One region of the Aliivibrio thorii genome, then DNA from elsewhere that is predicted to be linked to it. Evidence: predicted binding sites of a transcription regulator. Region 1 holds the regulator's gene; each other region holds the start of a gene.
The links. Region 1 encodes PurR, which represses purine synthesis genes. Its sites were predicted from a motif close to TNANGNAAACGTTTNCNTNA; they were not measured.

Region 1 (7,148 bases):
TGGGTGGCGGTAAGAAGTTGGAAACCTGTAAATAGTAATGCATGGTGGCCATTAGTTTTAGTTATCCCACTATGGATTGGGGGCTTACAGCATGCTGCGCTTGTCGCATTATCTATTACAGGACTTATTGTATGTTTACAGAGTGTAGGGCGTTCAAAATATAAAGATTGGTTGCCGATGATGTCTTGGCTTTTACCTGTTATAGGATTTAGTACATTAATTATATCGCCTAAATTTGAAGTCCCGACTTCGATTATGGTTTCTTGGTTAATGATCCTACTGATTGGCTGGGTAACTGATTTTATGATGCAAGTAGATGATGAGCCTGTGGATTAGGCCCATCATTTTTAGAGAAACTAAGAGTTAATCGTATTTTCGTCACTGGTTTTTGCTTTTTCTTCTACTTCAATGGGCTCTGGATATTCTGAAGGCTGGATCAGCTCATCATAATGACAAGCTTGATCCCGTCCTCGGCCTTTTGCTTCATAAAGTGCAATATCTGCGAGCTTAGTTAAATCATCAGATTGAAGCCCATTTTTAGGGTAAGTTGCGATACCAATAGAAACACTCAATTTACCTAATGACAATTCTTTAATTGCCAAATGAAGATCGCTAACGGCTTCACATAAAGACTTTGCTGCATGTAATGCACCTTCAGCACCTGTATTTGGTAAAATAATCGCTAGTTCTTCTCCGCCAAGGCGACAAATTGTATCTTCTCCACGCATAGTATTAAGTAATAATGAACCGATGGTTTTTAATACATAATCACCAGCATCATGCCCATAGTTATCATTAAAGCGTTTAAAGTGGTCAAGATCTAACATAAGAATCGACATTTCTTGTTTGTGTCGGTGAGCTCGCATTATTTCTTGGTTAATGGTTTCTTCGTAGTAACGACGGTTGTATAAACCAGTTAAAGGATCGCTTATGGCTTGCTCTCTCAATTTCTCTTGTAAATTTAAGTTCGCGAGTGCCAAACCAAGATGCTCAGCAACCGTGAAAGCAAGTTTTTGAACGCTCTTGTCTAAATGTTCTTTATCACCAAGGTAGATATGCATCATACCAATGGTGTTGCCATGTGCGGTCAATGGGATGCATAGTGTTTGGTCTGTTCCGGTCGCAGACATATGGGAACATGGCAGGGTGGTATATTTATCATTAGCGAGATGAAATTTACCTTTTCGTAATGCCCAGCATTCTTCAGGTGCGTAAGTTTTATTGCCTGGCCAAGCTCCGCCCCAATCGAGTTTTACTAGTAGTTGATTCCTAGATGAACGCATTAGAGATACGACGCCATTTACATCCCCTAAAATCCTAGGAAGGATATCTTCAACGACCATTTGAGCTTCATTGATTGAGTTACAAGCCGCAAGCATATTTGCAAGACGGTGTAATAGCTCAATTTCTTGAGTACGTTGTTCTATACGCTCTTCTTGTAGATCTTGCTCATTTTTTACTTGCTGTTGAATAAGCTTATTACTGAGTAGAGATGAGCCAATGACAAGTACAATGTTAATCCCCATTAAAATAATTAGGATGTTCATCAATTCTTCTACCATGGCATCGATACGAGTTAGTGGCGTTGCCGTTCTAAGAATATATGTTTGACCTTGGTATTCAAATGATTGTGCAGAGTAGAGTAAGTTTTTAAAGCGAGAAGTACTGAAGCGGGTAGCAGTGCCATAGCCAATATCTTTAGCGTTATTCACTTCTTCTCGGTTTAAATGGTTTTCAAGCTGTAAGACGGCGTTTAAAGAAATATCACTATCAGCAATTGGCGTGCCGTCTGATTTTATCAGAGTAATATGGTCTTCTTTGGCAATAACTAGTTTTGTTTTTATGTATACATCCAATGCTTTTAAATCAGAAAAGGAAACTTGGTCGTCATTGATGTCTTTTATAATACGAGAGGCTTCTTCAGATAGACTACCTTCAACTTTGTGCTCAAGCCAATTTGAGAGTGTTGAATTAAACACAAATAAGCCAATAGATATTGTAAATACCATTGATATTATAGGTAAATAAAGCCACTTTTTGCTGATTGTATTTTTACTCATTAACACCGCCTTATAAAACGCACGCCATTTAACAGTTTTATGTTCTATATATGAAGACGTAGCATAACTGATAGTTATATAAAGTAACAGATATTGTTACAAAGGAGAGTTAAAGTGTGAAGGCTTGTCGCTTTATTTAGTTTTAAGGGGGGGGAGCTTGGTTTAGGGAGGGTTAACGCCTTAATCTCTTTGATAGAGCATAAGATTAAGACGTATAGATTAACACTTAGTTTATAATTGCTTTCTTAATTCACTTCGTGTTTCTGCTGAAACAACAGACCAATGAGTTCCTTTAATCGCTCCTTCAAGCGACCAAAGTAATTCATCACTCACACTGTTTGAATGTGTCTGTTGAATTGCTTTATAAGCATTAACAGCTCCAGTGGTGCGCAACTCTTCAACAGTATTAATGCCTGCTTTTTTAAGCATTCTTTCTGTCGCTAATCTTAGATTTGGTAAATCTTTGATACGAGAAGGTCCGGCTGTTTGCTGTTTCTTTTTATCTTTTTTAGCGACATCTAAAGCTATGACAGCTTGAATTAAGATTGAGTCTGGCTCTTCCCAACATTCAGCTGAAATTGCAAAGTATTTAGTTACAACAGGAAAACCACGCTTTTTATAAACGTATGGTTCAAACCCTTGCTCTTTAAATAAATTGATAGTCTCATCACTAGCTCTTAAATGAAGTTTATCTTGAACAACAAGAGCGAACATAGTGCCATCAATAAAAATGCCAAAACCACCAAACATTGAGCGTGAAGTGATCTTACCTAAAGATGAAAGTAAATGAAGTGATTCTTTTAGTACTGGTTTATCCATTGCAATAATTCTCGGTTAGTAAGTCTATGTCACTAAACAACTGAGCCCGAGGAAATGGTAGCAAGTTCAAAGTAAGGTATTGTTATTTTAAAGTAAAAATTAACAATACTTGAGAGAATACTTACTGTCGGCAACCCCGCTACCTTATATATAAATACGTAGGCCGGAAGCTTTGCGTCCTGTACTTTCGTACAGTTTGCCCTGTTCGTGACTTTGCTGATAATATAGCAATTTATAGTAAGAGTTGTTGCACAATTGAGCGTAGTGTGATGTTGCTTCAAAAAATGATCATTTATTTTTGTTAAGTCGGTTCAAATTTTAAGTGTAAATTGAACCAACTCGTATTTTAATAAGTAAATAAGCGCTATTTGATTCTATTTGATACGCTGCTACGAGAGACAACTTCAGGCTGCATTTCAAAAATGCGACGCTCATGGTGCTTATCTTTAATGCGCTCTAATAAAATCTCTACCGCTGTTTTACCAACACGACGTTTAGGTTGGTGAATAGTTGTCAGGGGTGGAGAGAAATACGCCGATAATTCAATATTGTCGTAACCAATAACTGAGATGTCTTCAGGTACTTTTAAGCCCGCTTGTTGAATTTTACTTATTGCCGCCAGTGCCATAATATCGTTAAAGCAAAATAGTGCTGTTGGACGCTCTGTCATTGCTAGTACTTTATCTACAGCTTTTGATGCTGAAGCACACTCGAAGTCGCCTTCCAAAATCCAGTCAGGGTTAGCGCTTAAGTTTGATTCAGCTAAAGCTCGTTCGAACCCACGAACACGCTCTTTACACGTTAATTTATCTAACTGACCTGTAATACAAGCGATTTTTTCATGGCCGTTTTCAATTAAATGTTTTGTTGCTAAGTAACCGCCTTTTTCTGAATTATCAATGATTTTATCTGTACGTGGGCTATCTGGGCCCCAATCCATAATAACCATTGGTAGCTCAGTGTTTTTTTCAAGCAGCGCTAATAGTTGTTCATTAAGGTCTGAACACATGACTAATAGGCCATCAACACGTTTTTCTGAAAGCATGCGAAGATAATGTTTTTGCTTATCTAAATCGCCTTCAGTATTACACATAAATAAAGTGTAACCTTGTTTGTAACAGTAATTCTCAACACCATGCATAACCTCTGCAAAAAATGGGTTGAAAGATTGTGTTACTAACATACCAATCGTACGTGTTGTATTGCATTTTAAACTGCGAGCAACGGCACTAGGTGCGTAGTTTAGTTCTTCAACCGCTTCCCATACACGTTTTTGAGTTGCTTCGGCAACAAAACGAGTTTTATTAATTACATGAGAGACAGTGGTAGTAGAAACAGCTGCAAGTTTTGCAACATCTTTAATAGTAGCCATATAAAAGCCTTAATGGGTAAAATAAGGGGCTATTTATGTTCCAACAAAATTGATATTACATTATGTAGATATGATGGAAGATAAATAGGCCCTGGTTATAAATGAAAAAAACCGCCAAAAATGCGGTTTTCATTTAATGATCAAATTTTATCGTTTGCGCTCACATTTTATAGGTAAAGCATAGTGCAAACAATTAGTGATTTAATTAATTTTGTTAATGATTTGATTTATATCACACACCTGTAAAAATATTGTACCAATATATAAACTATAAATTACTCACCTGTAAGGAAAGTAACATCAAGTTGTAGAAAGGTTACAAGGAAAGTCGTTACTGCAGCATAAAAGCCGAATTCATCTCTCTCCTTACAAATATGGTTAAATTTTGGAGTCCAAGATAATAGCTGTTTATTAATAAAAGAAAGTTGCGCACTCATATAAGCTTCAAAGTCTTCTTCAGAAGTTTGCTGATTTGTCATTAGGATTAAATTCCCAAGGAAATCTAGTTCAATAGCTATATGGTCTGCGGGTTCATTGAATTCTGCTTTTTGAGCAATCTTGTACTTTTCTAGTAATTCACGCATATCTTGAGCAGGTTTTGCATTAAGAAGGCCTGATTTATCTAAATAGATTGATGCATAAGGTAGAGCACTGTTTTTGTCAGAACCTAAAAATGCTTGGCAAAAATCAGCTGATAATTCAAGCTGTGCATCGTCGCGAGCTTGAAGTTTATTTAACTTTTCAACCAATTCATTTACCGATGACGCTAATTCTGGCGTCTTCCCTAAATCAGACAGGAAAGTACGAACTTCAAAACTGTTATATTGTTCTAATTGTTCTTCTGTTAGTTCATTCGCTAATAAGTTCGACAACCACCAGTAAATTTCAGCGCGTTGTTCGTTAAATGCAGTTAATTCGTTCATGTCTCTTTGCTCCAAGAAATTTATTTAAGAATTGTACTGGATAAGTATGAAAAGGAATAGCACCTATCATTAACAGGGTGTATAAAGATATGTGTAAAGATTAAATTTCGATTTTTATTAATAATTGTTTTGAATCAATTAAAATACAGAAATATCAATTGAGAATTGGCATTATTACAAAATATGAATAGAATAAGATAAGAACTATCCAAATAACCATTAAAAGAGAATATTATGAGCTATCACATTTTAGTTGTTGAAGACGAAGTGGTAACTCGCTCTAAGCTTGTAGGCTACTTTGAAGCCGAGGGATATCAAGTGAGCGAGGCTGAAACAGGGGCAGAAATGCGAACTATTTTGGCTGAACAAAAAGTTGATTTAATTATGCTTGATATAAACCTACCAGGAGAGGATGGTTTATTATTGGCTCGCGAACTGCGCAGTCAATCTAATATTGGTATTATTCTCGTTACAGGACGAACAGATAGTATTGACCGAATTGTCGGTTTAGAAATGGGTGCAGATGACTATGTCACTAAACCTGTAGAGCTACGTGAATTATTGGTTCGAGTTAAGAACTTGTTTTGGCGTATGTCTTTAGTTAATGAGCCAGTTGAATTGGATGAGTCAAATGTAGTTCGTTTTGGTGAATGGACATTTGATATTCAGCGCCGTGCATTATCAAATAATGGCGAACCAGTTAAATTAACTAAAGCTGAATATGAACTGTTGGTGGCGTTATCTTCGTACCCAAATACGGTTCTTTCGCGTGAACGTATTTTAAATATGATTAGCCACCGTGTAGATGCACCAAATGATAGAACGATTGATGTATTGATTCGAAGAATGCGCGCAAAAATGGAAGTGGACCCTAAAAACCCACAGATCTTTGTTACCGTACACGGTGAAGGTTACATGTTCGCTGGTGATTGATAGTTATTAATTATCGTTAAAAGATTTAAATTGAACCACTCATATTTGAGTAATGCCAGTCAGTTAAGCTGACTGGCTTTTTTCTTTTTCCAGCAAGGGTACTTCACGGCTTTAGCTCGAACTCTCCTTGGATAGCGCCTATCTTCTCTCTTTGGCGGTAAAATGTAGTGAGCGGTATTTGCCTGTAAAGAGGCGATAGTCTTCGGGATATTACCTGCACTATTTAGTGACATTGTGTACAACATATTTATGATTGCCAGCGAGCATGATGTGAAACTTAATTGGTTTGCGTGAAGCCCCTTCACCGTATGTGACATCTTAACCATTTGATATCTAAGTAAGTTATAACCAAGTAATATCCCCCATAATTCTTGTCTAATCATCTCAGGCTTTTTACTTCGAAGGTGATGCTCACTATTTAGAAGCGTCTGTTTCATTTCTCTATAACCGACTTCTATCTCCCAACGCTCACTGTACAGCTCTACCATTTCAGACGATGGAAAACGCATTGGATCAACCATTGAAGTTAAAATTTGAGTCTCTTTTCCTTTCACTTTTTTACTCACTAACCGAGCTTCAATATATTCCGGCAGATCAAGGAACTTCTTTCTAGCTTGTGGCGATGTTTTTAAACGCACTAATTTATCTTGTCGACCTAAAGTTCGTACTTCCTCATATATTGTTCCTTTCTTCACAGGAAGCAACCAATGACGTTCCGATCCTGTTGTAGACCATTTATGAAGTAAGCCAAGGGAATAAAATCCTTTATCAAACAAAGTTATAGAGTTATCTGGAGTGGATGAGATAAGTTGTTCAGCTAAAACCATTTCACTGACTTTTGTGCTATCAAAAGCACTATTGATCAATAAATGGCTAGTGAGTTCCATTTGGCATACCATTCTGATTTGAGGGTAGCAGGTTTCGCCATGCTGATTACTTTTAGGTTCAAATACTTGAAGGTTTTCTTTTGTGTCAGGCGCTCGCCAAACTACGCCATCAACACCTAATAATTGTAAACCGTTCCATGTTGGATGGTTTGCT
Region 2 (7,148 bases), on a different replicon from region 1:
TCTGCATAGGCCATTGAGGTAGGTGCAAATTCTTGTGAAAAGCAGGGTGCATTCATCTTCACGTTAGAGAAATGAGCCGCATGGCCACCTTCGTGGAATAAGGTGTTCATACCGTCATAACCACTGCCAACTTGGTCTGGTTTTGCGTTGCTAGTAAAGTTAACTTTAGCAGCAACCCATTGATCTTGATTATAAAAAGAAGGAATAGGGCCATGACAAAAACCGTTAGGGTATTTGCCTTTACGATCCAATAAATCAAGCGTTAATTCTGCGCCTGAGAACTCAATATTTAAACGGCCAAACGATTCAACCCAACGACGTAATGATTTTGAGAACGGTACGTAAGGGTCTAGCTCTCGCATCACATCGCCTGCAAACGAGAAGACAAAGTTATGCGCGAGTAAGGCTTCATTGCCTTTATCCGCTGCAAGTTGATCTAAGCTACGTTGGTGACAATCACGAGTACGAATTTCAAAATCATCTAAAATAGTAAATAGTTGATTTGTCGTCATTTTTTCTTTTTTTGTTACCGAGTAATCAAAGAAAGTATCAAACCCTTGAGAGCGAGCAAATTTATTGCGAAGTTTAATTAATTCAATAAAGCCGTTTTGTAATAGCCATTGCTCTAAGCCAAGAAAGGCTTGATGAGCTGATTGACGTGTTGCGGCATTAGCGCTAGTGCGAACAATAGAAGCGAGTACAGGAAGAGAGCCTTCAACCGTTTCTCCTTCTTCGTTTACATACGTCATAGTGTGGTTTTGTTTTTTCTCAAATAGACCCGCTTCAAATTTTATTAGCTCTGCTTTTTGTTGTTGAGCTTGTTTTGATTCAATAGCGTGAGATTCAAATGTTGCTAACCAGCCTTTTAAACCAATTAAGGTTTGTGTTTTTTCTTCATTATCAGTGATTGATTCAGCCAGTGTAATTTGTTTTTTAATTGCGGAGATTTGCTCTGCATTACTTAAAAAGTTCGTCCATGCAGTTTCTGCTTGGGTAGAGCCTTGGTGATTATCGCTTAAACCCATATAGGTATCCCAAAAGAAGTTTTCTTTGGTGCGATGAATCGATAAATAACGTTGGTTTAAGTCATTAAGATATGTAGTGGCAGTCATTTTCGTCCCTTTAAATACAGACTAGCGAAAAACAGATTATGCCATAGATGACAAATGAATGATGAAGTAAGTGCTAAAAGCTCATTTTATGAAAAATATCAGGTTTTAATTAGTGCTTTGTTTTAATTCTAATACGGTGACGATAACGATTGCTTATTTATATTTCTCTCAATTTGTGCAAAAATGTGCGCAGAAAATTAACCGCACTTTTATGTTACTTATTTAAGGAATGTTCCATGTCTCAGGGCAATGCGCAAAATACGGCACCACAATCCAATATGGATAGAAAACTAGATGGCTTCTTTAAAATTTCTGAGCGTGGTAGCACCGTTAAAACAGAAATGATTGCTGGTCTTACTACGTTTTTAGCGATGGTTTATTCGGTTATTGTTGTTCCAAGCATGTTAGGTGCCGCAGGATTTGATACGGGAGCTGTCTTTGTCGCTACCTGTTTAGTGGCAGCGTTTGGTTCACTATTAATGGGGTTATGGGTAAATCTTCCAATGGCAATTGGTTGTGCTATTTCATTAACTGCATTTACCGCGTTTAGCTTGGTATTGGGGCAAGGTGTAAGTATTCCTGTTGCGCTTGGTGCGGTATTTATCATGGGCGTTTTGTTTACCCTTATTACGGTAACAGGCGTTCGTCAGTGGATTCTGAATAACCTACCGTCAGGCATTGCACATGGTACTGGTATCGGTATTGGTTTATTCCTTTTATTGATCGCCGCGGATGGCACAGGCCTAATTGTTAAAAATGCACACGCTGGTCTCCCTATCATGCTAGGTGATATTAAGTCATTTTCTGTAATCATGTCGGTATTAGGTCTTGCTGCTATCTTTGGTTTAGAGAAAAAACGTGTTCCTGGTGGCATTTTATTAGTGATCGTCGCTATCTCTATTATTGGCTTAATCTTTGACCCAAGCGTAACTTACAATGGCTTCTTTGCTCTGCCAAGTTTAGAGACCGCTGATGGTAGCTCGCTGATTGGTTCTATGGATATCATGGGTGCATTAACGCCTGCAATTCTTCCTGTGGTTGTTGCGCTGGTTATGACGGCAGTATTTGATGCAACAGGTACAATTCGTGCCCTTTCTGGTCAAGCCAACTTACTTGATAAAAACGGGCAAATCATCGATGGCGGTAAGGCATTAACGGCTGACTCTGCAAGCTCAATGGTTGCAGGTCTTGTTGGTGGCGCTCCTGCGGCGGTTTACATCGAATCAGCAGCAGGTACAGCAGCCGGTGGTAAAACAGGATTAACAGCAACGGTTGTTGGGGTGTTGTTCCTTGTAATGATTTTCTTATCACCAGTAAGTTATTTAGTTCCTAGTTACGCAACGGCTCCTGCATTAATGTACGTTGGTTTATTAATGTTAAGTAACGTTTCTAAATTAGACTTTGAAGATTCAGTTGATGCGCTTTCAGGCCTGGTTTGTGCGGTATTCATTATCTTATCTGCAAATATTGTAACCGGTATTATGATCGGTTTTACCACGTTAGTTGTTGGTCGTATTTTTGCTGGTGAGTTTAAGAAATTAAACGTGGGTATTGTTTCGATTACTATTGCTTTGATTGTATTTTATGTCGGTGGTTGGGCTATCTAGTTCTGAATAATATTACCTTGTAAATTGATAAGCCAGTGATCATCTCACTGGCTTTTTTAATGTAAAAAACAAGACAGTTTGCAAGTTACGGATTAAGCTAAAGTATCAGTAGTAGAAACATAAGAAGTCAATTATGTCAGATTTAACATCAATTATTCTTGCCGGTTCAACAGGATTAATAGGGCATCATTTATTGAATTCGGTCTTAAAAAATGAAGAGATTCAACACGTTTATAGTCTCACTCGCAGGCCTCTTGATGATATATGCTCGAAGCTCATTCAGGTGATTAACCCTGAATTAAGCATTGATAAAGAGCAAGTCAAAGATAATGTGCCTAAGGTCGGTTTTATTACGTTAGGCACTACCATCAAAAAGGCAGGAAGTAAGAGTGCATTAAAGGCGATTGATGTGTCGCTGGTGGTGAGTGTTGCACAATCAATGCATGATATTGGTGTTGAGCGGATTTATGTGGTGTCTTGTATTGGCGCATCAAGTTCTGCATTCTCCCATTATTTAAAATGCAAAGGAGAGATGGAAGATAAGGTGGCAGATATTGGTTTTAAGCAAGTGACCTTTATGCAGCCTGGGCCTTTATCCGGAAGTAGAACTGAACCGAGAACCGATGAGGCATTTTTACAGGGGGTTATGAAAGTAATGAATCCATTAATGAAAGGATTTTTATTAAATTATAAACCGATTCATGGTGAACTTGTTGCACAGTGTATGCTTGAACTAGCGTTAAAGAATAATCACGATAATGGGATTGTTAGATATACCTCAAGAGAAATGTTTGCATTAGTAGAGCAGTAGCTAATAAAAGAAAGGTTTGTAGTAAATAAAGGAATGGAGAGCAATCAGTGCAGCAATTTGATTATAATTTATTAAATACTTTAGAAGTCTTACTTGAAGAGGAAAGTGTAACCTCTGCCGCTTTGCGATTGCATTTAAGCCAGTCAGCCGTTAGTAAGCAATTGGCCAAATTACGAGAGGTATTTGATGATCCTTTGTTTGAGCGAACGCCTTATGGATTACGAGCAACGCCACGAGCAAAACAATTAGCGCCAGAATTAAGGCAAGTACTTCAACATTTAGAGTTATTTACTCGCCCTAGCTCTTTTGAACCAAGTGAAAGTCAGAGAACCTTTGATATTCATATGGTAGAGCCTGCTTATTCACTGACATACCCTCATTTTATGCCAGAGATTTTAAAGCAAGCCCCCCAAGTGAATGTGCATGCAAAAACATGGCGTAGAGAGAGTTTAGAGCAATTATTGCGTTGTGAAATCGATATGGCGATCAGTTGTTGGGAGTGGGATGCTCGATCTAAATGGCATATGGAAAATATACCTAAAGAATTAAACTATGTTGAGTTAGTTCGAGATCATTCGGTTTGTTTAGTGCGTGAAGACCATCCTTTGTTTGATGAGGAGTGGGGACTAGAAACCTTCTTAAAATACCGTCACCTACAAGTGGTTTTTGGAGGGATTGAGCAATGGCTTTTGGACGATATCTTGAACTTACAGCACTTAAAAAGAGATATTGCGGTGAACTTGACGGATTTTCATTCCGCGATGGAGTTATGCGAGCACAGTGATTTGATTTTATGTGCACCTTCAAAATACGTAGATAACATGCTCAAAGGATCACCATTAAGAAAACTACCAGCTCCTATCTCAATGGAAGCGGGGTGCTATGTTTTAATGTGGCATAAACATTTTGACTTTGATCATTCTCATCGTTGGTTTAGAGAGTTGATTATCGAGCGAGTAAAAGCGGAATATAAATAAAAAAGGAGGTACATTGACTGTACCTCCTAATGGTAATGAAATTAATAGCTATTAGATAAATCGTACACACGTAGGGAATTCATCAGTGTTTCTAAATCATTTCCTAAGTAATCAACCGTAACTGGATATTCAGGCAAAAGAGTAAAACTTGAATCACTGAATCGGCCTTTTCCATCGTGCTCTAGGTGCACAAAGAAAGCAGGATAATCAGAGCGCAGAGTAATGCGATTCCCTTCTTGTATTATTTCAATATTAGCTTTTTTAATCGTTAATTGTTTGATCGTTGGTGTAGCAAACCAAGTATTTTGGACCTTTTCTCCATTAACTGTTATCTCTGTAAAGAAGAAACTGTTATTTGCGCTTACTTGGAATTTCTCTTTTGTTAGTGACCAAATAACATCATTACCATCTTCTTCAATAGAATAATTAATCGTCCATTGGCCAAGCACTTCGCCATTAAAGTCCATCCAATAAACGACACCATCGATATGGTTTTCAAATCGAGAATCGTTGACGACTCGGATCTTAACTTCGCTGTCTGTTTCCTCAAAAGGGATGTAGGTTGGTGCAAAAAAACGTTTCGCATGGTAATGAAGTTGCTTCCAGCGACCACTGTATTCAATGCTCGACCATGAACTGACGGGCCAATTATCATTCAATTGCCAATACAGCATGCCACGACAAATAGGGCTAATAGCGCGCCAATATTCACACCCTGTTTTAATCGCCATAGCTTGTTGAACTTGGCTCAAATATAACATCTGTTCAAAGTTAGATGGGAAACGGAAATAGCGAGTAAACATTTCTGTGATGATACTGTTTCCACGTCCATTCTTTTGGTGTGCTTCAAATGTAGGAGAAGTAACATTCCAATCATGTTCTGGAACAAAACGCTTCACTTCCGCGAAAGAAGGCCATGATTGAAAACCAAACTCTGAGCAAAAACGCGGTTTAATATCTAAGTACGTACTGAATGACTTGCCCGAATGCCACACATCCCAGAAGTGCATATCACCACGATTATCGTTGTGCCATGCGTCACCAAAATCCATGTCTCCATTACAAGGAGAGCTTGTCCAAAAACGACGACTTGGGTCTTCTTCTGCAATCCATTTTGCAATATTTCGGTTTAAACGGTCGTAATTAACTGTATATGTAGTTTTGTTATTTTTGGATTCATCATACCAACCAATAGCCCCAATCACTTCGTTGTCGCCACACCAAAGAACAATAGACGGGTGGTCTTTTAGTCGGTTTATTTGTTGGCGAATTTCGGGTTCAACTTCGTTTAAGAAAGCCTCTGTCGACGGATAGAGTGAGCATGCAAACATCATGTCTTGCCATACCATCAGGCCGAGTTCATCACACATCTCATAGAAGATATCTGACTCGTATTGACCACCACCCCACACGCGGATCATATTCATATTCGCGTCTTTTGCACTGCTTAATAATTCACGGTAGCGAGCTTCCGTCTCTAAGCTTGGCATAGCATCCATAGGGATCCAATTCGCCCCTTTTGAATTAATAGGGAAGCCATTGATGACAAACTCCATCGCCGATCCTATTGTATCTGCCTTATTGTTTAATATTAGACTTCTGAGGCCAATTTTTTTAGAGATTGACTGATTATTTAAATCTACATGTAAAGGGTACAACGGCTGTTTACCGTAGCCAGCAGGCCACCAAAGTTCAGGCTGGTCGATACGGAAAGTAACAGTAGTAATGCCAGTTTCACTGGTGGTGGTCATTTGGATTTGGTCACCAAAGCTAACGGTAATTTCATGGTCACTGATTGGGTCATGATGAATAGTCGCTGTTACCTCTACATTTTCTTGGTGCCAAATTTGTTCAGTATGAACAGACAGCAAGGTAATGTGCTCAATTACATCAATATAAACAGGATCGTAAATACCCGAGACCAATAAACAAATTCCCCAATCCCAACCGGAATGACATTGAGTTTTACGGATTAGGTTCATATGAGGAACTTGGTTGTTGCCTACCGCCCAAGGAATTGGCATTGGTAAGGCATTAGCTCGTTGCTTGCCTTCTTCATCAACACGAGAGAAATGCACTTCAATATGGTTATCACCAAGTACGAGAAAGGGTTTGATATTGATGCGATGTAACTGGAACATATTGGTACTGCGTAAGACTAACTCACCATTAATAAATACATGAGCAAGAGTATCAAGACGACTTAGATTTAAAAATAATGAAGAAGCATTGAGTTCTTGTTGTGATAAGGAGAAGGTGCGAGATACATGCCAATCGCATTCCCTTACCCACTGAACCAATTCTTCATTGGTTTCTTGGTAAGGATCCGTAATGATATTGGCTTTTAATAAAGCGTGATAATTATCTCCAGGAACAGACATTGGAATAGAGAGTTGTGAATGCGTAGGCGAGGTCAGTGTCCAATCGCCATTAAGAGAAACCTGCGACATAAAGAATCCTTCTGATGCCGTTGATATAAGTGGTTCAGCATTAAAATTAAGTGGTGCTGAACGGTATTAATGAATAGCAAAGAAGTGTATGTCTGAGAAGGAAATAAAAACGTGATGTTACTCTCGAACGAGAAATAACGAAGTTCTTTTATTTATATCAATTAGAAGGTTAGCACAATTTAACGCGGTCT
Region 3 (7,148 bases), 430 kb from region 1:
GGGTGGATATTCAGCATTTTACCTTGATAGCGAAGAACAAAGTCTTCACTTAATATACGCATAAAGCCAGCAAGAATGATGACATCTGGTTTATGAAGATCGATCAGTGTTGCTAAAGCTTCATCATACTGTTCACGATTAGCATAATCAGCTGCACTTAAACAATGAGCGTTAATCCCTGAATTTAGTGCTCGCTGTAATCCATAAGCATCACTTTTATTTGAAATGACGGCAGCTATACGTGCGTTAGGGATTTTGTTACCACAAGCATCAATAAAAGCTTGTAGGTTACTGCCACTGCCTGAAACTAATACAACAATCTTCTTCATCATAATCGTCTTATTCTTTAAGTAATGAGAACTATTCGAACATAAATAATAGATATAAAAAAGGTGATCGAATAAGTGATCACCTTTCTATTTATGCTTTATGAGCTAGCTCAAAGTTTATATACCCGATTAACGGATCTCTACTTGTTCTTCGCCTTGCTCTGCAGCCGCTACTTCACCAATTACCCAAGCGTTTTCGCCTTCAGCATTCAGTAGAGAAACAGCTTGTTCTGCTTGATTTTTTGGAAGCGCAATAACAAGGCCTACACCACAGTTAAAGGTACGGTACATTTCATATGTATCAACGTTGCCTTTTTCTTGTAACCAGTTAAAGATAGCAGGCCATTCCCAACTCTTACCATTAACAACCGCTTTTGTACCTTCAGGAAGCACGCGTGGGATATTTTCCCAGAAACCGCCACCAGTAATATGAGAGATTGCATGAATATCATGCTCAGCAATCATTTTAAGTGCTGATTTAATGTAGATTTTTGTTGGTTCGATAAGATGGTCTGCAACCGTTTTACCGTTTAATTTTTCGGTAAGGTCTGCGTTTGATACTTCAAGAATTTTACGGATTAATGAGTAACCATTAGAGTGTGGACCACTTGAACCTACTGCGATTAATGCATCACCTGCCGCTACTTTTGTGCCATCGATGATGTCTTCTTTTTCGACAACCCCAACACAGAAACCAGCAACATCGTAATCTTCACCTTCATACATACCAGGCATTTCAGCAGTTTCGCCACCGATTAGTGCACAACCAGCTTGAATACAGCCTTCACCGATACCTGTAACTACTTCAGCAGCAACATCAATATCAAGTTTGCCAGTTGCATAATAATCAAGGAAGAACAGAGGTTCTCCACCTTGAACAATAAGGTCATTTACGCACATAGCAACCAAGTCGATACCAATCGTATCGTGCTTATTTAGATCGAGTGCTAAACGTAACTTAGTACCAACACCGTCAGTACCTGAAACTAAAACAGGTTGTTTGTATTTAGTAGGAAGTTCACATAACGCACCAAAACCACCAATGCCACCCATTACTTCTGGGCGACGAGTACGTTTTACTACGCCTTTAATTCGATCAACAAGTGCATTACCAGCATCAATGTCTACACCAGCATCTTTGTAGCTAAGAGAAGTTTTGTTGTCGCTCACGGAGGTGTCCTCGCCATAGGTTGGATTTCAAAAATCCGCGCCATTCTAACAGCACAATGTAAAAAGGGAAACGTTTGCGTAAGGGTTTTTGCATAATTTTTGTAATAAAAAATAATAAATTCGGTAAACAATTTCTTAGGCAGTAATTTATTTTACGATAACGCCATTTTTCAATGAAAAAATATGTATAATTAGAAGGTTTGATTAATGTATCTGGAGTCAGAAATGAAAGTTGTTGAAGTAAAACATCCGCTAATAAAACATAAAATTGGTTTAATGCGTGAAGGCGATATCAGTACTAAACGTTTTCGTGAATTAGCAACAGAAGTAGGTAGCCTACTTACTTATGAAGCAACATCAGATTTTGAAACAGAAAAAGTAACTATAAACGGCTGGAATGGCCCAGTTGAAGTTGACCAAATTAAAGGTAAAAAAGTAACAGTAGTGCCAATCCTACGTGCAGGTCTTGGTATGATGGATGGTGTTCTTGAGCATATTCCAAGTGCACGTATCAGTGTTGTTGGTGTTTATCGTGATGAAGAAACACTAGAGCCAGTACCATACTTTAATAAGTTAGCGTCTAACATTGATGAGCGTATTGCTCTTGTTGTTGACCCAATGCTTGCTACTGGTGGTTCAATGATCGCAACTCTAGACCTTCTAAAAGAAAATGGTTGTAAGCACTTTAAAGTACTTGTACTTGTTGCTGCTCCTGAAGGTATTGAAGCACTAGAAAAAGCACACCCAGACGTAGAGCTTTATACTGCAGCTATTGATGAGAAGCTAAATGACAAGGGTTACATCGTACCTGGTCTTGGCGATGCTGGTGATAAGATCTTTGGTACTAAATAATTTTAGTTACTTAAGTTAAGAATTAAAAAAGGCTTGATGTATTAATCATCAAGCCTTTTCTTACCTAGAACTATTTGTCTTCTTCCATTTGAGCATTATCAACAACATGGCTTTCGCCTAAGTCATTAGGAAGAATTAAATTAAGTGCAATAGCGACAATCCCACAAAGACTTACGCCCTGTAAGTTAAAGTCACCAATACCTACAGCCATACCGCCAATACCAAAGACTAAAGTTACGCCAACGATTGTTAGGTTACGTGCTTTATGTAAATCAACTTGATTTTTAATCAGTGTATTTAGACCTACCGTAGCGATAGAACCAAACAGTAAGATCATGATGCCCCCCATAACTGGAACAGGGATGGTTTGTAGCATAGCGCCTAATTTACCAACGAGAGCAAGAACAATGGCGCATACAGCAGCCCATGTCATGATCACTGGGTTAAATGCTTTGGTTAGCATTACTGCGCCTGTTACTTCACTGTAAGTTGTGTTCGGTGGCGCGCCGATAAGAGAAGCGGCCATTGTTGCAATACCGTCACCTGTGATAGTGCGGTGCAATCCTGGTTTTTTAAGGTAATCTTTTCCTGTCACGTTTGAAATTGCAAGCATGTCACCTACGTGTTCAACGGCAGGTGCGATTGCAACTGGGATCATAAATAGAATCGCATTAATGTTGAACTCAGGGAAAGTGAAGTTAGGTAGGGCAAACCAAGCGGCTTGATGAACTGGGGTAAAATCAACAACACCAAAAATAAGGCTAAGAGAGTAGCCAACTACGATGCCTGATAAAATTGGAAGAAGCTTGAAGAATCCTTTTGAAAAAACACTAACGCCAATAGTTGTAAATAATGAAGCTGCAGCTATCCAAAAGGCGAGTTGTCCATCAACTAATTGATAAGCACCATCACCAGTCTTTCCTAACGCCATATTCACAGCTGTAGGAGCTAAGCCTAAACCAATTACCATAATTACTGGGCCAACAACCACAGGAGGTAATAATTTATGAATAAACGCGACACCTCTAACTTTAATTACCGCGCCTAATGCAACATACACTAGCCCTGCGACCATTAGTCCGCCCATGGTAGCTGGAATACCCCATGTTTGAGTTCCGTAGATAATTGGAGCGATAAAAGCGAAAGAAGAAGCGAGGAAGATAGGAACAGAGCGACGAGTAACTAATTGAAAGAGAAGAGTACCAATACCAGCACCAAAAAGAGCCACGTTAGGGTCTAAGCCAGTAAGAAGAGGAACTAGGACAAGGGCACCAAATGCAACAAACAGCATTTGAAAACCTTGGAATAAATTGTATAGCATTTCCATTTCCAGTAATGAATTTGAGGGATTCTATCATTATTTGAGCAATAAATATCTTGATTTCACTCGTGAAAAAATAAAACTTTTTCCGAAAGTATTACTCTAATAGCTTGAAAGTTAGATCTGAGTCAATTCGAATCCTTGCTGAATAATAGGATAGCCCTTATTATCGGCGGTAAATTATAAAAGTAATTATAGGTTGTTTGATGTTACGTATCTTGTGTTTATTAATGTGTATGATTGCTAGTCCTGTTTTTGCGCAGCAGCAAACGGATCTTTATCATACCGAAGTGCAATTAACTGATGCAGAGAAAGCAGAAAGTTTAGCTAAAGAAGAAGGCTTGGTGAATGTATTGATCAAAGTTTCTGGTCAACAGGAAATTGCTGAAAACGAAGTGATAAAAAAGGCGTTAACACGAAGTGATCGCTACGTAACTCAAATGAGCTTTGTTGAACATGATGACGCCCCTCGTGGTATGAAACTAGGTTACAACTCAAGTATGGTTCTAAACTTGTTAATGCAAGCAGAACAGAGTATTTGGGAGACTCCGCGTAAACCCGTATTAGTTTGGGTCGTCAATGAATATAATTATCAGAGAAGCGTCATTTGGGAACAATCAAACAATTCATTAATCACTCGTATTAAGAATGCTGCAAATGAACGTGGTTTACCGGTTATGTTTCCTGTAGGAGATTTTGATGATGTAACATCTATCGAAATTCCAGATTTGTGGGGTAACTTTAAAAAGCCAATTGCAGATGCGAGTGAGCGTTATAATCCTCAAGCTATTTTAGTGGTTAAAGTTAGTGGTAATAGTTCAAGTTGGACGTTGTTTGATACGACTCCTCAATACCTTACGACGACATCGAAAAAACCAATTGAAGGCAAATCATCAGGTGCTGTTCAATTAGCTGATATGGTTAACGAGGTCAGTGATTATTTTGCTCAAACTTATACGAAAAATTTAGGTGCTGTTGCTAGTGATTCTGAAGTTGTATCGATTAAAGGGATTCATACAACAAGATCTTTCTTCACTTTAGAGAAGTTATTAAAGCAGATGAACTCAGTTGCTAGTGTTCAAGTTGATACAATTCAAGGTGATAAAGTTACCTATACATTAAGCCTATTAGGTGACTATCAACAATTTAATGATGAATTATTAAGTAAAAATACTCGTATATCATTGGTGCCTGAAGAACCTATCGTTAATGAGGACATCAGTTCTGAATTAACCACTGAAGTAACGAAAGATACAGCTGAACCTGAACTTAAAGAAGAGGCGCCTATCGTAGAAGAGAGTGCTTTGGTCGATGAGTTAGAAGTGAAAAAACTAGTGATTCATCAGTATCAATTAAGCGCAAATTAATCGATTTCAGTTAAATAAAAAGGTGACTATAGAGTTAATGCCAGTCAGTTAAGCGAACATCAATAAAAACAAGGGCTTCAGACGAATTTATTACAATCATTCTGGAGCCCTTGTTGTATCTATCTTTCACTCTCTTAACGGGTACTTTGCCATATCTATTAGACATTGAATAAATAGTGCATAATTACTCAATAAAGTGACTAACTGATCGGCATTAACTATAGAGTCACCTTTTTTATGTTTAATTATTCACCTTCAGTGAATTTTGCTTTTTCTATTTTTTCAACTTCAGATAAACGTTTCAGTTTTAATCCGAGCTCTTTACCTCGAAGGCGAGCGTAATAAATATTACCTACAAACGCACCTGTAGTAAGAATTACCTCAATCAGTGCAAAGTATCGTTCGCCTTCATCAAGCCAAAGAATGGTTAAACCATGTAAAAAATAAAACATTAAAATAAAGTTAGCCCAAGCATGAGTGTAAGGCTTACCTTGAATGATGCCCTTTAACGGAAACAGCATAGGAATTATCCATGCCACAGTCACGCCATAAGGGTTAATTAATGGGTGGGGGGAGAATGTACTATGCCAAAGTGTAATAAAAATGAGTAGTGCTAAATTACAAAACAAAGCAAGTAAACGGTAGCGCTTCGTCTCTGCGCTCATTGCAACTGAATCCATGTCTTTTCCTTGGTGTTGTTTTATAAAATTTCTAATACTTTCTCGGGTGGGCGTCCCATTCTTGCTTGGTTATTGTTAACTACTATTGGACGCTCCATTAGCTTTGGTGTTCGTGCCATTGCTTCAAATAATTGTTCGTCAGTCACAGAGCTATCACTTAGATTTTGTTCTTTATATTCAGTTTCTTTTGTTCTCATCATGTCACGAACAGAAGTAAAACCTAATTGAGAAAATAGTGCTTTTAATGCATCAGTACTCGGTGCTTCTTCTAAATATTTAACCACATTTGGAGTAATTCCTCTTTCTTCAAGTAACGCTAAGGTTTCACGACTTTTTGAACAACGAGGGTTGTGAAAAATAACAACAGACATATTTTTTCCTTTTGATTATAAGGTGCTAAAACGTTCTCGTGATAGACGGAGCTGATCAATTCTTGCGTCGTATCTAGCTTGGTCTAAACTTCCAAACTCAACCAATTGACTTGCTTGAGTATAATTACTGAGGGCTTTATTCCACATACCCTTTAAGGCATATACTTCAGCCCTTGCGGCTAATTCACCATTAGTACTGCCATTGTCATGGTAGGCCTTAGAAAGTAACTGCCATCCTGTAGGGTCATCTGGATAATCATGAGTATAACGCTGTAAAACACGTATGGCTTCTGACAGTTTATTGGATTCGGCAAGAGCGTGAGCATAGTTAATCGTTAATACTGGGTTATTTGGTAATTGCACTAAGCTGTCTTTTAAGCGTTTAACTGCTTGCTGATTTTTTTTTGTATAGAGATCTAAATCGGTAGCCGCATCAATATAAAATGTATTAAGAGGATCTTTTCTTAATAGAACATCCATGATTGGTTGTGCTTTGTCATATTGTTTTGAATCAATATACACTAGCGCTCTGCCGTAATTTAGCGCTTGTTTAATATCGTTATTGTGAGTTTTTGATTTACGAGAAAACCAGTCTAGAGCTGCGCCACTGTCAATACCAGCAAAGCGTGCAACAATACGAGACCGCGCAAGATGATAGCGTAATGAGGTATTTACTCGGCGCATAGGGTACTGTTGTGCTCTTTCTCTACTGTCGGTAATACGAGACGTTGGCAGTGGGTGAGTTAGTAGCATGGGTGGTGGTGTGCTTGCATAGCGGTATTGATCAGCTAGGCGAGAGAAAAATCGAGGCATCGCTGAGACATCAAAACCTGATTTAGCTAAAGTATCAATACCAAACCTATCTGCCTCTTTCTCATTACTACGAGTGTAGTTAATTGAACTTTGCATCGCCCCGGCAGTGGTTGCATGAATTGCTGCTATTCCGGCTTCTGGAGCAGCTATTGCTAATAATAAAGATCCAATAAGTGCAGCTACAGTAGCTGGTGAGCGCCTTGCTTGATCTTCCATACTACGAGCTAAGTGGCGTTGAGTTATAT

Region 2: the regulator PurR is predicted to act here: its motif matches at 1,250-1,269, upstream of AC2IP4_RS15955 (NCS2 family permease).
Region 3: the regulator PurR is predicted to act here: its motif matches at 3,746-3,765, upstream of AC2IP4_RS03080 (uracil-xanthine permease family protein).

The regions. Positions count from the first base shown of each region.
Region 1 is NZ_CM170654.1:1,124,479-1,131,626, forward strand. It holds gene AC2IP4_RS05145 (VP0952 family biofilm-associated protein) at 1-336, shown strand, start outside; gene AC2IP4_RS05150 (sensor domain-containing diguanylate cyclase) at 357-2,060, opposite strand; gene AC2IP4_RS05155 (TfoX/Sxy family DNA transformation protein) at 2,292-2,879, opposite strand; cyclic di-GMP riboswitch class I at 3,006-3,090, opposite strand; gene purR (HTH-type transcriptional repressor PurR) at 3,244-4,251, opposite strand; gene torD (molecular chaperone TorD) at 4,527-5,174, opposite strand; gene torR (two-component system response regulator TorR) at 5,409-6,107, shown strand; gene AC2IP4_RS05175 (IS4 family transposase) at 6,167-7,148, opposite strand, start outside.
Region 2 is NZ_CM170655.1:381,314-388,461, reverse strand. It holds gene AC2IP4_RS15960 (M3 family metallopeptidase) at 1-1,112, opposite strand, end outside; gene AC2IP4_RS15955 (NCS2 family permease) at 1,349-2,719, shown strand; gene AC2IP4_RS15950 (Rossmann-fold NAD(P)-binding domain-containing protein) at 2,853-3,530, shown strand; gene AC2IP4_RS15945 (LysR substrate-binding domain-containing protein) at 3,578-4,507, shown strand; gene AC2IP4_RS15940 (beta-mannosidase) at 4,549-6,957, opposite strand.
Region 3 is NZ_CM170654.1:695,793-702,940, forward strand. It holds gene purN (phosphoribosylglycinamide formyltransferase) at 1-329, opposite strand, end outside; gene purM (phosphoribosylformylglycinamidine cyclo-ligase) at 459-1,499, opposite strand; gene upp (uracil phosphoribosyltransferase) at 1,725-2,351, shown strand; gene AC2IP4_RS03080 (uracil-xanthine permease family protein) at 2,422-3,672, opposite strand; gene AC2IP4_RS03085 (DUF2066 domain-containing protein) at 3,879-5,039, shown strand; gene AC2IP4_RS03090 (DUF2069 domain-containing protein) at 5,285-5,719, opposite strand; gene arsC (arsenate reductase (glutaredoxin)) at 5,740-6,090, opposite strand; gene bepA (beta-barrel assembly-enhancing protease) at 6,106-7,148, opposite strand, start outside.